DNA from 4 places in the Streptomyces sp. NPDC005803 genome. Region 2 is predicted to be linked to each of the others. Evidence: riboswitches for the same ligand, from Rfam matches in the RefSeq annotation. Region 2 holds a riboswitch; each other region holds the start of a gene.
What was found. Region 2 has a riboswitch for cyclic di-AMP ahead of ABZ454_RS05545 (transglycosylase family protein). Riboswitches for the same ligand answer to the same signal wherever they lie in the genome.

Region 1: linked by a shared signal. The riboswitch ahead of ABZ454_RS24720 (NlpC/P60 family protein) and the one ahead of ABZ454_RS05545 (transglycosylase family protein) in region 2 are both predicted to bind cyclic di-AMP.
Region 3: linked by a shared signal. The riboswitch ahead of ABZ454_RS19685 (C40 family peptidase) and the one ahead of ABZ454_RS05545 (transglycosylase family protein) in region 2 are both predicted to bind cyclic di-AMP.
Region 4: linked by a shared signal. The riboswitch ahead of ABZ454_RS28025 (transglycosylase SLT domain-containing protein) and the one ahead of ABZ454_RS05545 (transglycosylase family protein) in region 2 are both predicted to bind cyclic di-AMP.

Annotation. Positions count from the first base shown of each region.
Region 1 is NZ_JBEXXO010000018.1:77,965-81,751, reverse strand. It holds gene pcrA (DNA helicase PcrA) at 1-1,993, opposite strand, end outside; cyclic di-AMP (ydaO/yuaA leader) riboswitch at 2,253-2,418, shown strand; gene ABZ454_RS24720 (NlpC/P60 family protein) at 2,417-3,577, shown strand; gene ABZ454_RS24715 (hypothetical protein) at 3,652-3,787, opposite strand, start outside.
Region 2 is NZ_JBEXXO010000003.1:37,694-41,480, reverse strand. It holds gene ABZ454_RS05555 (cytochrome P450) at 1-1,008, shown strand, start outside; gene ABZ454_RS05550 (transglycosylase family protein) at 1,114-2,055, shown strand; cyclic di-AMP (ydaO/yuaA leader) riboswitch at 2,357-2,528, shown strand; gene ABZ454_RS05545 (transglycosylase family protein) at 2,533-3,270, shown strand; gene eno (phosphopyruvate hydratase) at 3,556-3,787, shown strand, end outside.
Region 3 is NZ_JBEXXO010000013.1:72,254-76,040, reverse strand. It holds gene ABZ454_RS19700 (ATP-binding protein) at 1-194, shown strand, start outside; gene ABZ454_RS19695 (LysR family transcriptional regulator) at 216-1,133, opposite strand; gene ABZ454_RS19690 (LysE family translocator) at 1,206-1,853, shown strand; gene ABZ454_RS19685 (C40 family peptidase) at 1,887-2,360, opposite strand; cyclic di-AMP (ydaO/yuaA leader) riboswitch at 2,364-2,559, opposite strand; gene ABZ454_RS19680 (hypothetical protein) at 2,863-3,171, opposite strand; gene ABZ454_RS19675 (ATP-dependent Clp protease proteolytic subunit) at 3,179-3,787, opposite strand, start outside.
Region 4 is NZ_JBEXXO010000022.1:74,088-77,874, reverse strand. It holds gene ABZ454_RS28030 (dihydrodipicolinate reductase) at 1-741, opposite strand, end outside; gene ABZ454_RS28025 (transglycosylase SLT domain-containing protein) at 975-1,868, opposite strand; cyclic di-AMP (ydaO/yuaA leader) riboswitch at 1,874-2,057, opposite strand; gene ABZ454_RS28020 (ABC transporter ATP-binding protein) at 2,354-3,181, opposite strand; gene ABZ454_RS28015 (iron ABC transporter permease) at 3,189-3,787, opposite strand, start outside.

The sequences.
Region 1 (3,787 bases), on a different contig from region 2:
CCTTGACCTGGCCCAGCGCCCGCATGTGCGGGAAGACGCCGTCCTCCATGCCGGTCAGGAAGACGACCGGGAATTCGAGGCCCTTGGCGGTGTGCAGGGTCATCAGCGTGATGACGCCGGAGCCGTCGGTGTCCTCGTCGGGGATCTGGTCGGAGTCGGCGACGAGCGCGACCTTCTCCAGGAACTCCGCGAGGGTGCCCGCGCCCTCGTCCTCGCCCCGCTCCTGCTCGAATTCGAGGGCGACGGCGGCGAGTTCCTGAAGGTTCTCGATCCGGGTCTCGTCCTGAGGGTCGGTGGACGCCTGGAGTTCGGCGAGGTAGCCCGTACGCTCCAGCACCGCTTCCAGCACCACGGCCGGCCCCGCACCGGACTCGACGATGGTGCGGAGCTCCTCCATCAGCGTGTTGAACCGCTTGACGGCGTTCGCGGAGCGGGCCGCCATGCCGTACGCCTCGTCGACGCGGCGCAGCGCCTGCGGGAAGGTGATCTTCTCGCGCAGGGACAGGGCGTCGATCATCGCCTCGGCGCGGTCGCCGATGCCGCGCTTGGGCACGTTCAGGATGCGCCGCAGCGGGACGGTGTCCTCGGGGTTGGCGAGGACGCGGAGGTAGGCCAGGACGTCGCGGACCTCCTTGCGCTCGTAGAAGCGCACCCCGCCGACGACCTTGTAGGGCAGGCCGACGCGGATGAAGATCTCCTCGAAGACACGGGACTGCGCGTTCGTCCGGTAGAAGATCGCCACGTCGCCGGCCTTGGCGTCGCCCGCGTCGGTCAGCCGGTCGATCTCGTCGGCGACGAACTGCGCCTCGTCGTGCTCGGTGTCCGCGACGTATCCGGTGATGCGGGCACCGGTGCCGGCGTTGGTCCAGAGGTTCTTCGGGCGGCGACTCTCGTTGCGCTCGATGACCGCGTTGGCCGCGGACAGGATCGTCTGCGTGGAGCGGTAGTTCTGCTCCAGCAGGATCGTGGTCGCGTCGGGGTAGTCCTCCTCGAACTGGAGGATGTTGCGGATCGTCGCGCCGCGGAAGGCGTAGATCGACTGGTCCGCGTCACCCACCACGCAGAGCTCGGCGGGGGCGTTCTCCGGGCCGGACGGGCCGACCAGTTCCCGTACGAGCGTGTACTGGGCGTGGTTGGTGTCCTGGTACTCGTCGACCAGGACGTGCCGGAAGCGGCGGCGGTAGTGCTCGGCGACGTCGGGGAACGCCTGGAGCAGGTGGACCGTCGTCATGATGATGTCGTCGAAGTCCAGCGCGTTGGCCTCGCGCAGCCGGGACTGGTACAGCGCGTAGGCCTGGGCGAGGGTCTTCTCGAAACCGTCCGCCGCCTGGCCGGCGAAGGTCTCCTCGTCGATCAGTTCGTTCTTCAGGTTCGAGACCTTCGCCGTGAACGACTTCGGCGGGTAGCGCTTCGGGTCGAGGTCCAGGTCGCGGCAGACCAGGGCCATGAGGCGCTTGGAGTCGGCGGCGTCGTAGATCGAGAACGAGGAGGTGAAGCCGAGCTTCTTCGACTCGCGGCGCAGGATGCGTACGCACGCGCTGTGGAAGGTCATGACCCACATGGCGTTGGCCCGCGGTCCGACGAGCTGCTCGACGCGCTCCTTCATCTCGCCGGCGGCCTTGTTGGTGAAGGTGATCGCCAGGATCTGGCCCGGGTGCGTCCCGCGCTCGGCCAGCAGGTGCGCGATGCGGTGGGTCAGGACACGGGTCTTGCCCGACCCGGCGCCGGCGACGATGAGCAGCGGGGACCCGGCGTGCACGACGGCCGCGCGCTGTTCGGTGTTCAGCCCGTCGAGCAGCGCGGCCGCGTCGATGACCGGGCGGTGGGCCCCGTCGCGGTAGTACGCGTCGCGGGGCGGCGGGGGCCCGTCGAAAACGCCCGCGAAGAGGCCCTCCGGCACCGCTTCGGGTGCGGAGTCCTCGGGGGGCGGCGGGGGCCCTTCCTCCGTGTGCTGGAGGCCGGCCAGGAAACTGTCGTCAAAGAGGCTGCTCATCGCTGTCCGAGTCTAGGGCTCCGCACTGACACTCCGGGGCCGAGTGACGAACCCCGCACCGGCGGCCGGGCACCGAGAGCGATCCGGGGTCTACGGTGCGTGGACGTCCGCCGGTCCCCGCCCGCCCGCCTTCGCTCCGATCCGTACAGGTCACGAAAATGTATCGGGCATATCGAACATCAACCTTCACAGCGGCACCATGAGTTGGCTAGCGTGCTCGTCCGGGCGGCCCGTACCCCCAGAGGCGATCCACGCCGACCGGGCGTCCACGCCGAATCCGGGCTGCCCGCAGGGAAGTCCGGAACCGGGGACCCACACGCATCACCGGGGTGAATCGGTCCACGTCCCCCACCAGGACCGTAGGGCAGCCTTCCGTTCCGCCCGAACCCGACAGCTAACCCGGTAGGCGGTCCACGGAAGGAGATGCCGGCCTTGGCGTCGCATCGCAAACCGCGCACCCTGGTGCGCAGCACCGGCCCCGCCGTCGGGCTCACGACGGCCGCGCTGGCGTCGGTGACCCTGCTGTCCACGCAGAGCGCACTGGCCGCCCCGGCGCCCAAGCCCAGCATCGAGGACGTGCAGAAGAAGGTCGACGACCTCTACCGGCAGGCAGGCACCGCGACCCAGCAGTACAACCAGGCGAAGGAGGCGACGGCCGAGCAGCGCTCCAAGGTGGACACGCTGCTGGACGATGTGGCCCGGCGCACCGAGAAGCTGAACGAGGCGCGCAGGACGCTCGGCACGTACGCCGCCGCCCAGTACCGCGGCGGCGCCCTGGCCCCGACCGCCACCTTCTTCCTGGCCGACGACCCGCAGTCGTTCTTCGACCAGACCCACCTCATGGACCGGATGACCGAGCGCCAGACGCGGGCCGTGTCGGACTTCCGTACGCAGCAGGCGAAGGCTTCCGAGCAGCGGGCCGAGGCCGTGGCGAGCCTGGAGACCCTCACCGAGTCGCAGGCGACCCTGCGCACCAGCAAGCAGAGCGTCCAGACGAAGCTGTCCCAGGCCCGCGGCCTGCTGTCGAAACTGACCGCCGAGGAGAAGGCGCGCCTGGCCGAGCTGGAGCGCAAGAAGGAGGCGGAGGCCGAGCGCAAGGCGGCGGAGCTGGCGAAGAAGCAGGCCGCCGCGAAGAAGGCCGAGGCCGACCGCAAGGCGGAGGAGGGCGCGAAGGAGACCGGCAGCGGCACGGGAACCGGTACGGGCTCCGGTTCCGGTGCGGACGCCGGCGCCTCGACCAAGGCCGCGACGGTCATGGCGTTCGCCCGGGCGCAGCTCGGCAAGCCGTACGTCTGGGGGGCGACCGGCCCGGCCTCGTACGACTGCTCGGGGCTCACCCAGGCGGCGTGGAAGGCGGCCGGCGTCGACATACCGCGGACCACCTGGGACCAGGTGAACGTCGGCACCCGGATCGCCACGGAGGATCTGCAACCCGGTGACCTGGTCTTCTTCTACGACGACATCAGCCACGTCGGCATCTACAAGGGCGACGGCATGATGATCCACGCGCCGAAGCCGGGAGCGAACGTGCGCGAGGAGTCGATCTACTACATGCCGATCTACGGGAGCGTGCGGCCGGGCTGAAGCCGGTCGGCCCACGTCGCGTGGACGCCGCTGCCCGGACCCTCGCGGGTCCGGGCAGCGGCGTTCGCCCCCGCTCAGGTCCAGAGCGTGGCGATGAAGATGTTGACGACCGTCAGTCCGCCGACCGTCGCGAAGAGGCCCTTGTCGACCTTCTCGTCGTCGCGCTTGACGTAGACGAGCGCGAGGATCACGACGAGGATCAGCAGCTTG
Region 2 (3,787 bases):
ACGCATCTGCTCAACATCGACCCGCCCGACCACACCCGGCTGCGCCGGCTCGTGTCCAAGGCGTTCACCCCGCGGCGCATCGCGGAGTTCGAGCCGCGGGTGCAGGAGCTGACCGACCGGCTCATCGACGGGTTCGCCGGGAAGGGGGAGGCGGACCTCATCCACGAGTTCGCCTTCCCGCTCCCCATCTACGCGATCTGCGACCTGCTCGGGGTCCCCCGCGAGGACCAGGACGACTTCCGCGACTGGGCGGGCATGATGATCCGCCACGGCGGGGGCCCGCGCGGCGGGGTGGCCCGCTCCGTGAAGAAGATGCGGGGCTACCTCCTCGAACTGATCCACCGCAAACGGGAGGACCCGGGGGACGACCTGATCTCAGGGCTGATCCGGGCGAGCGACCACGGCGAGCACCTGACGGAGAACGAGGCCGCGGCGATGGCCTTCATCCTCCTGTTCGCCGGCTTCGAGACGACCGTCAACTTGATCGGTAACGGCCTCCACACCCTGCTGGGCCACCCGGAGCAGCGCGAGCGGCTCCAGCGCTCGCTGGCCGCGGGGGAGACGGAGCTGCTGGCCACCGGCGTCGAGGAACTGCTGCGGTACGACGGGCCCGTGGAACTCGCGACCTGGCGGTATGCCACCGAGGCGCTGACCATCGGTGGGCAGGAGGTCGGCGAGGGGGATCCCGTGCTCGTGGTGCTGGCGGCCGCCGACCGGGACCCCGCGCGCTTCGACGGACCGGACACGCTGGACCTTGCGCGGCGTGACAATCAGCACCTCGGCTACGGGCACGGCATCCACTACTGCCTGGGAGCACCGCTCGCCCGGCTGGAGGGGCAGGCAGCCCTCGCCACGCTCCTCAGACGCCTTCCGGACCTGCGACTTGCGGGGGAAGCTGCCGATTTGCGCTGGCGGGGCGGGCTCATCATGCGGGGGCTGCGCACCTTGCCGGTGGAGTTCAGCCCGGGACCGGCGCTCGGTGAAGGTGACACTCTGTCAACTCTGTGACTTTCACGTGATCTCTGCTGCATCGACTTGTGACACACGTTCGAGTCCCGCTAGGTTCACCGTTCGACTCACCAGTCACTCGTCAGTCACACGGAAGGCATTCCCATGGGCTCCGCGAACGGCAGACACCGTCGCCCTCGGCAGGCACCCGCGATCATCGTCGCCGCAGGCGTGACCGGCTCGGCCATCGCCATCCCGCTGCTCGGCGCGGCGGGTGCGCACGCCGCCGACGCCTCGACCTGGGACCGGGTGGCCGAGTGCGAGAGCGGCGGCATGTGGAGCGCCGACCTCGGCAACGGTTACTACGGGGGCCTGCAGTTCTCGCAGGACCTCTGGAAGTCCTACGGCGGCGACTCGTACGCCGAGCGCGCGGACCTCGCCAGCCGCTCGCAGCAGATCGCCGTGGCGGAGAAGGTCCTGGCGGACCGGGGATCGAAGGCGTGGCCCAGTTGCGCGGTCGTCTCGGGCCTCGCCGTGGACACCGGCCTGCCGGGTGTGGACCCGGGCAGCGCTCCGTCCGCGGACCCCGCCGGGAGTGCGGACACGTCCGCGAGCGCATCCCCCGCCGACCCCTCCGAGCACGCCGCCCCGTCGGACGGCGCGACCTCGAAGACGACGAAGCCCGCGGGCGACGCGAAGGGCAAGACGGCCGAGCCGGACGCGTCCGCGTCGTCGCCGGCCACGCCGTCCGCCACGCCCTCGGGTGAGGCCTCCGGGTCCCAGGAGGACGCGGGGGCGCAGGAGAAGGCCGGCAAGCACCGGGGCGCGCCCGCCCCCGAGGAGAGCCGGTCGGCCGGTCTCGGTGGTGACCGGGACGCGGGGCGGCATGCCTCGCGGGGTGACGGTGACGCACGCGACCCTGGCGCCGCGGCTGCTGACGGTACGTACACCGTCCGGGCCGGCGACAATCTCTGGGCGATTGCTGACGCACAGAAGCTGTCCGGCGGCTGGACGGCGCTGTACGAGGCCAACAAGGCGGAGGTCGGCTCCGATCCGGACCTCATCCTGCCTGGCCAGAGCCTCGATCTCGGCGTGAAGGCCGAATGAGCGCGGTCTGATCATCAGCTGAAAACGCCCCCGAAACTGGGGTAGTTAAGAGGCCTATGTCCCACTTTTGACTCAGTGAGACATGGGTCTCTTTGCGTGAACTGGCGCATCTTGTTCCGGAGGCCCCGTCACATCCGCCCCGACCTGCGCAAACAGCGGTTATTCGGATGCGCGTAAGGGCCGTTTATCCGGTATGTCTATCTTTGGTTCTGGGGGTGGAGTGTGTTTACGGTCGGAACCGCTCGCACCGCGGGCCCCATCGACCGTCACGCCGAATCCTGCCGTCGGTCGAAGGGAACAGACGCGTAAAGCGCCGTAGGCAGGAGCGGGGGACCCAGGTAAGCGCCGGGCCCGATCGTCGGGAGACGCATCAGGACCGGCTTGGGGTGAAGTCGCACGCAAGGACGTGCGACCGGGCAACTCACTTGGCCCGAACCCGACAGCTCACCTCGTAGGCGTCGGTGAGGAGAAGTCTCGATGCTGCTCAACAGCAAGGGCAACAAGCACCGTCGCCCGTCCAAGGCCGTCCGTCTCGCCACGCTCGCCGGTGTCGCCGGTGCCGCCATCGCCGTGCCCCTGATGGGCGCGACCGGCGCCTCCGCCGCCTCCGTGGCCACGTGGGACGCCGTCGCCCAGTGCGAGTCCGGCGGCAACTGGTCCATCAACACCGGCAACGGCTACTACGGCGGTCTGCAGTTCTCGCAGTCCAGCTGGGCCGCCGCCGGCGGCACCCAGTACGCGGCCCGTGCCGACCTGGCCACCAAGGCCCAGCAGATCGCCACCGCCGAGAAGCTCCTCGACATGCAGGGACCGGGCGCCTGGTCCTGCGCCGGCGCCGGCAACCTGAGCAACGACGGTGTCGACCCCGGTGTCGGCACCGGCTCCGCCGCCAAGACCGAGACCCCCAAGAAGCAGTCGGCCCCGGTCCAGAAGGCCGAGCCGAAGAAGGCCGAGCGCGCCGAGGCCCCCTCCACCAACCGCTCGGACCGTTCGACCGCCCCCAAGGCCGAGTCGAAGACCGTCACCACCCCGACCGGCAAGAAGGTCGAGAAGGGTGATGGCGAGTACAAGGTCGTCACCGGCGACTCCCTGAGCAAGATCGCCGCCGACCACAAGGTCGAGGGCGGCTGGGAGCAGCTGTTCAAGCTGAACAAGGACATCGTCACGGACGCCGACCTCATCTACCCGGGTCAGCAGCTCCACCTGACGAAGTAGTGGCGATCTCTCCTCGCTGATCACTCCGGCCGCCCCGGCCCCGTGCGCACCCTCCCCCGTGTGCGCCGGGCCGGGGTCGGCCGGTTTCCGCGTCGCTCGTTCAACTGTTGTAGTTACCGGCCAGTAAATTTCTGGTCCTATGCCCTGCTATGCCTGCCCTTGGGTCCTTTTTCGTCCCAGGGGACGGGCGGTCGGCCGACTGAGAGGGCCCAGCCGGTTAGGCTCTTGTCGCAAGGCCAAAGCGACCCTGCACCACCAGTGTCACATTCCAGAAGGAGATGCCTCGTGCCGTCCATCGACGTCGTCGTAGCCAGGGAAATCCTCGACTCCCGCGGAAACCCCACGGTCGAGGTCGAGGTCGGCCTCGACGACGGCAGCACGGGCCGTGCTGCTGTGCCGTCCGGCGCCTCCACCGGCGCGTTCGAGGCCATTGAGCTTCGCGACGGAGACCCCAACCGCTACCACGGCAAGGGCGTCGAGAAGGCCGTCCTCGCCGTGATCGAGCAGATCGGCCCGG
Region 3 (3,787 bases), on a different contig from region 2:
TCGGGGTGACCGACAGCCATCCCCGCTGGCCCCAGCGGCTCCCGGCGGCGGTGCGGCAGGACAACGGGCGCGGGATGGTGATCATCCGCTCGCTGGCCAAGGAGTACGGCGGCCGGCTGACCGTCACCCCCACCCCGGACGGCGGCAAGACCGTCTGGGTCGCGCTGCCGTGGCACGCACCCGTCCAGAACTGACAGGCCCACCGCGCCCGCCGGTCACTGCGGCGCCGCGGCCCGCCCGAACCCGCTGCGCAGCAGAGCCCGCAGCGTCGCCGCCGCCGCGCTCGTGCGGTCGCCGCGGTGCACCACCGAGATCGTCCGGCGGAACGCGGCCGGCTCCAGCCGCCGGACGGACAACGGCGTCGGGGACATCGCCGCCACCATCTCCGGCACCACCGCCATCCCGATGCCCGCGCTGACGAGGGCGCACACCAGCGCATAGCCGGGCGACTCGCAGACCACCGCCGGCAGCGCCCCCGCGTCGGCGAGCGCGCTCTCCACCCCGCGGCGCGGCGGATGCGTGGGCGCGCTGCTGATCAGGGGCCGGCCCGCGAGCTCCGTCACCGGGAGCCGCCCGCTGCCGTCGGCCAGGACCTGTCCGACGGCGGTGATCAGCACCAGCTCCTCGACCAGGAGCGGCTCGGCCAGGACCCCCGGGGGCAGCGTCGTCGCGGCGGCCGGCTCATAGGCGTGGCTCAGCGCCAGGTCCACCTCGCCGGCCGCCACCGCTGCCACCCCGCCCGGCGGCTCGTACTCGGTGACGGCCAGTTCCACGTCCGGGTGTGCCCGGCGGAAGGCGCTCAGCACCGGGGGCAGCAGGTGGATGCCCGCCGTGGTGAAGGTACCGACCCGCAGCCGCCCGCCGGAGAGCCCGGCCAGGCCCGCCAGCTCGTGGCGGGCCTGATCCATCTCGTCGAGGACCCGCCGGGCGCGCCCGGCGAGCAGTTCACCCGCGGCCGTCAGCCGGGCGCCCCGGTGGTGGCGCACCAGCAGCGCCGCCCCCGCCTCCCGCTCCAGCTTGGCGAGTTGCTGGGAGAGCGCCGGGGCGGTGTACCCCAGGCGGGTGGCGGCCCGGGTGATCGAACCGGCCTCGGCGACCGCCACCAGCGCCGCGAGCCGTGTCGGATCGTACATAAAGCATTCCTTTTGGCAGGCCCAGGAGATTGCAAGTACACGCTAAAGGCTCCGGAAGGCCAGGGTGGGGTCATGGACGCACAACTGACCGCTTTCGTCGGGGTCGCCGCCGCTATGGTGGCCCTCCCCGGCGCGGACTTCACCGTCGTCGTACGCAACGCGCTCACCTCACGTGCGGCGGGGGTGGCGACCGCTCTCGGGGTGGCCGGGGGACTCCTCGTCCACACCGCGCTCGCCGTCGCCGGCCTCGCCGCCGTGCTGGTGGCCTTTCCGGTGCTGTTCCGGACGGTCCAGCTCCTCGGTGGTGCGTACGTGCTCTACCTGGGCATCTGCGCCCTCCGCGCGGCCCGGCGCGACACCTGGCGGGCACCGGACGCCGGGGCGGCCGAGGACGACGGCGGGCGGGCCACGAAGGGAACCGGCCGCGCGCTGCGCCAGGGCTTCCTGACCAATGCGCTGAACCCCAAGGCGCCCGTGCTCTTCCTCAGCCTCTTGCCGCAGTTCGTGCCCGCCGGGGCCGCGCCGCTGCCCAGGACCGCGCTGCTCGCCGCGATCGTCGTGCTGATGGCGCTGATGTGGTTCCCGGCCGTGGCGCTCCTGGTGGACCGGCTCGGGCGTTGGCTGCGCCGGCCGCGTACGGCCCGGGCGATCGAGGGCGGCAGCGGCGCGGCACTCACCGCGCTGGGACTGGTCCTGGTGACGGGCCCGCTGCTGCCCTGACGCACGGGCGTGGGCCGGGGCGGGCAAGCGGCTTCACCGGACCCGGCCGTAGTAGACGCTCTTCGTCCAGATCTTCTCCAGGCGGACCACGGCCCCGGTCTTGGGCGAGTGCCAGATCTTGCCGCTGCCCGCGTAGATGCCCACGTGGTAGATGCTGCGGCCGGAATGGAAGAAGACCAGATCGCCGCGCTGTCGCTTGGAGGACGAGATGTGGCGGGTCTTGTTGTACTGCTGCTGGGCCGTGCGCGGGAGCTTCTTGCCCGCCTTCTTGAACGAGTACAGCGTCAGCCCGGAACAGTCGAAGCGGTTGGGCCCGGTGGCGCCCCACCGGTAGGGCGAGCCCTTCTTCGACGCGGCGATGTCGAGGGCCTTCATCGAATGACTCGCGGCCTGGGCGTCGGTGACGGCGCCGGGGACGAACACGCTGCCGCCGACGGCGGCGAGAGTCAGGACCGAGGCCGTGGTGGCCCGGGCAAGCAGTGACGGGACATGAACCTGCGCAGACATGCGCAACCCTTCGTCAGCCGCCTGTGAAGGATGACCTGTCGGGTTCGGGCCGGCGAAGTCGCCCGGCCGCAGTTGCGGCTTCACCCCGAGGGACGACCGGAAATCCGGTCGGCCCGTTGTGCTCGGGTCCTCCACTCCTGCCGATCCACTCCTGTCGACCAGGCATCCGGACGGCGGCAGGACTCGGCGTCCGCCCGGACCGCCCCGCCGCGGTGGCGGGGGCTTGTCGTCCCAGGGATCTTGACTCACCGAGTGCCGGATTTCCGAGGTGAAATGGCCATATGTGACACTCGTCACGAATGAACCGTTTGGGTGGCCGGATGGTCTTCCGGGAGGCGGTCGGCCCTCGCCCGCCGGTCCCGTACCAGCGGCGGAACGGGAGATCTCGCCCAGCGACGGCCCCGGAGGCGCAAATCGAGATGTCGCTCGTGCGAAGGAGCGGCTACGCCGAACGAGCGAGAAAATTCGGTCCACACGTCGGGCGTGTCGAGGCGTGTCTCGGTCAACTGGGCGGGGCGGGCGGCACGGTGACCCGCCCGGCGCGCCGTTCGCCGTCGAGAACGCGCAACGCCCGGGTCAACGTGACTGCGTGGATCCGGGCTTCGCCCCGCTCGTGCATCAACGCGAGCGCGTCCCGCAGCGCGGCCGCGTGCGAGGCCAGCGCCTGTGCGGCGCGCAGGGCGCCGTAGGTGTCGCCGCCGTGGGCCGGATTGATCCGGCCCACCTGGTCGAGGACTTGCAGGTAGCGGTCGATGAACTCGCCCTCGGCGCGGGTCAGGGCGGGAAGGGGTGCGAACTCCGGATGCTGCACCCTGCATTCACCGCTCGGGGCGCACGGGCAGGGGCAGCCCGCGGCTTCGCACGATGTGGTCGATCAGTCCGTAGTCCTTGGCGCCCTCGGCGTCGAGGATGAGGTGGCGCTCGGTGTCGGCGCTGATCTGCTCGGCGGGACGGCCGGTGTGACGGGCCAGCATGCCGGTCAGCGTCTCGCGCATCCGGGCCAGTTCCCGCGCCTCGATCTCCAGGTCGGACGGCTGCCCCTGCACCGGCTCGGCCAGTTCGGGCTGCCGCACGACCACGCGGGCCCCCGGCAGGGCGTGTCGTCTGCCCGGCGCGCCGGCCGCCAGCAACACGGCCGCCCCGGCGCCCGCCTGGCCGAGGCAGAAGGTCTCCACCTCACAGGTGAGGAAGGCCATCGTGTCGTAGATGGCGGTCATGGCGCCGAACGAGCCGCCGGGGGAGTTGATGTACAGCGAGATGGGCCGGTCGGGAGCGTCGTGCTCCAGGTACATGAACTGCGCGACCAGGTCGTTGGCCGCGGTGTCGTCGACGGGTGTGCCGAGGAACACGACGCGTTCGGCCAGCAGCTTGGAGTACGGGTCGAGCGTGCGGGTCCCCTGGGACGTGCGCTCCGTGAACTCGGGCAG
Region 4 (3,787 bases), on a different contig from region 2:
CTGGGTGCCGGCCTCGAACTCGCCCATCGTCCTGGTAGTGACGGTCGTCTCGAGCGGCCGCCGGGCCATGGTTTCGCGGATGTCGTCGAGCTCCACGCCCAGCGCCCGGGCCATCAGCCGTATCTGCCCGCCCCACACCATGGTCGGGACGGAGGCGGCGAGCATGAGCGGCTCGTACTCCATGGGGTGCCCCATGCCGATCAGGTGGCGGACCGAGTCGGGCTGGTCGTACGTGGAGTAGTCGAAGATCTCCTGACAGCGGATCACGTCGACCGTGGTGGCGAGGCCGCTGACGAGCAGGGGCAGCACGTCGTTGCCCCAGCCGGGGTCGACGCCGGAGACGAAGAGCGAGCCGCCACCGCCGGCGACGGCGGCGAGCACCGGTTCCCGCAGCTCGGGCGGGGCGCCGCGCCGGTCGTAGAGCGCGTAGAGGGCGGGGGTGACGACGGCGGCGCCGCCGGCCACCGCCCTGATGACGTCGCTCAGCGCCTCGTCGGGGCGGATGTCGCCGGAGGCCGCGTACACGACGGCGCGGGGAGCGGCGGCCAGCACCGCGTCGATGTCGTCGGTCGCGGCGACGCCGAGATCACGGTCCAGCCCGGCGAGGGCGCCCGCGTCGCGGCCCACCTTGCCGGGATCGTGGACGAGTACGTGGGCGAGTCGCAGCGCCGGATGGGCGTCGACCGCGCGGATGGCCGCGCGGCCGACATTGCCGGTACCCCAGACCACCGTGGAAATCATGCGGCGGAGGGTAGCGCGCGGGATGAAAGGTTCCTAGGGGCATCGCGCACCGGGTTGGGAGGGGCCCGGGGGTGATCACGCGCCGCGGGGTACCGGCGCCCGCCTGCCGGGTCGGGTGGATGACCGGCCCCGCGGCACAGGGGTCGCGCGGCACGGCAAAAGGGGTGGAAGGGAGCGGTTCAGCTCCCTTCCACCCCTGTCACGACTCGGCCCGGGGACCGAACCGCGGTGGATCAGTAGGCCCCGAAGACGTTGTCGATCGAGCCGTACGTGGCAGCGGCGTAGTTGCACGCGGCGGTGATGTTGGCGACGGGGTCCAGGATGTCCAGCGAGGTGCCGGGCACGTGGAACGCGTCGAACGTGGGCTGGATGACCTGCAGGAGGCCCTTGGACGGGGTGCCGGCGACGGCGTTCGAGTCCCAGTTGTTGACGACCTGCGGGTTGCCCGAGGACTCACGGATGACGTTGCGGTAGATGCCGTCGTAGCTGCCGGGGATGCCGTTCTCGGCCATGACGGCGAGGGACTCCTTGATCCAGCCGTCGAGGTCGTCGGTGTACGCCGTCGCGCTCTGCGCGGGGGTGGTCGCGGCGGTCTCCACCGCGACGGGCGTCGCGGCGGCGGTCTCCTCGACGACGGGCGTGACCGTCCGCTCGGAACGGTCGGCGCGGTCGGCGCTCTCGGAGCGGTCGGCCGACGGCTGCGAGGCGCTGCCCGAGGTGTTCTCCGCCTTGAAGGCGCTCTTCGTGGCAGCGGCCGTGGACTTGGCGCCGATGGTCAGCTTCAGGCCCGGGTGAATCAGGTCGGGGTTGCTGCCGACCGCACTCCGGTTGTCCTTGTACAGCCGCTCCCAGCCGCCACTGAGGGAATGCCCGCGGGCGATCTTGGAAAGCGAATCACCGGAGACCACGGAATAGGTGGTGGACTCGGCCTTGCGGACGGCGGTTTCCTTGCCGGCAACGGAAGTCGAGACCGAGGTCTTTCCGGCGACGACCGACTGCGCCGGCGCGGCGGACGCCGATCCGGCAGCGATCAGGGGGAGCGCGAGAACGGCTCCGCCCGCGCTCACGGCGATGAAACCGCGGGTCAGGGTGGACTTGGAACGACGGTGCTGGCCCTTGATGGACATGGCGCTTTTCCTCTCCGCCGCCTGCGAGGTGAGCTGTCGGGTTCGGACTGGAGATGTCCGGCCGCACATGGCGACTTCACCCCTAGCCGCTCCGGATTTCCGGACCGGCGGCAAACCTGGGTCCCCCGCTCCTGCCGCACATAAGTGGTCGGGTTACCGGACGGCGGCAGGATTCGGCGTTCCATCCGGATTGACCGTGACCGTAAGCGAGAAAGGCCGGGCGAAACAAGCCGGGAATTCGTGATCACAATTGATTTGCAAGATCAATAAAAGGAAAGGCGTGACACCGGCCACACGGGAGAGGGTCAACTTTCTTGGGGCGACAGGGAACCGAAGCTTCCGCTTCCGCGTCGGCGGACGGAAACGTGACGCTGACCACTGCGCCCGAGAAGGCTGTTTTAATGGATATTCGCCACCTATGCCCTATATAAAGGGGGCCTTATAGGGCATAGGTGACTGATCGGAATAATGGGTGAATAGAGACATTACGGGGTGGGCTGCGCGGCCACCGCGGTCCGGCTGCGCGGCACCACGACCGGTGAGCCGTCGCCGGGGGCGGTGAGTATGTCCGCGTCGAGCGCGTAGAGCTCCCTCACCAGGGCCTGGTCGACCGTCTCGCGGGGAGCGCCCCGGGCGATGACGCGGCCGCCCTTCATGGCGACGAGCAGGTCGGCGTAGCGGGCCGCGGCGGCGAGGTCGTGCTGGACCATGAGGACGGTGCGGCCGGTGGCCGCGACCTCGCGGACCAGTTCCAGGACCTCGACGGCATGACCGAGGTCGAGGGCGCTGGTCGGTTCGTCGAGCAGGACGACCGGGGTCTCCTGGGCGAGGACCATCGCGAGCCAGCAGCGCTGGCGCTGGCCGCCCGAAAGCCGGTCGACGCGCTCGCCGGCCAGTGCGGTGGTGCCGGTGGCGTCGAGCGCGTCGCGTACCGCCCGCTCGTCCTCGCGCGACCACTGGCGCAGCAGCCCCTGGTGCGGGCTGCGCCCGTAGCGCACCAGACCCGCCACGGTGACCGCCTCGGGGGCGCGCGGCGCCTGCGGCAGCAGGGCGACGTGGTGGGCGGCGCGGCGCCGGCCGGTCTCCCAGAGGTTCGTCCCGCCGACCAGGACCGTGCCGGAGTCGGGCCGGTGGAGGCGGGCGACGGTCCGTAGCAGGGTCGACTTCCCGCAGCCGTTGGGGCCGACGATCGCGACGACCTGTCCCGCGGGGACGGTGAGGTCGACGTTCTCGACGACGGGGCGGCCCGGGTACCCGGCGCACAGGCCGCGGACGTCGAGGCCCGCCTGCGGACGGGTCGGATGCTCGGTCATGTGCGGCTCACGCCTTTCCGGCGGCCCGGTCGGGCCGCAGCAGTACCCAGAGGAGGAAGGGGCCGCCGAGGACGCTGGTGACGACCCCGACGGGCAGTTCGACCGGAGCGGCGACGCGTCCGATCGCATCGGCCGCGGCGATCAGCGCGGCTCCGGTCAGCGCCGAGCCGGTGACCGGCACGCGGGTGGGGCCGGTCAGCCGCTGGGCGAGGACCGGCGCCGCCAGTGCCACGAAGGCGATGGGCCCGCCGGCCCCGACCGCCGTGCCGGCCAGCAGCACCGCGAGCACGAGCGCGACGGCGCGTACCCGCCGCAGGTCGACTCCGAGCGAGCTCGCCACTTCGTCGCCGAAACGCAGTAGTTGGAGGCGGTGCCCGGCCGCCAGCGAGAGCGGGACGAGGAACAGCAGGGCCACCGCAAGCGGCAGGCCGGCGTCCCAGTCGCGCCCGTTGAGGCTGCCGACGGCCCAGAGGAACACGCCGCCCGCCGTGTTGTCGTTCTCGCGCGACATGATCAGGTCGCTCACCGCGCCGAGGAAGGTGGAGACGCCGATCCCGGCCACCAGCAGCCGGTAGCCGGCGGTGCCCGCTCCTCCGGCGCACAGGA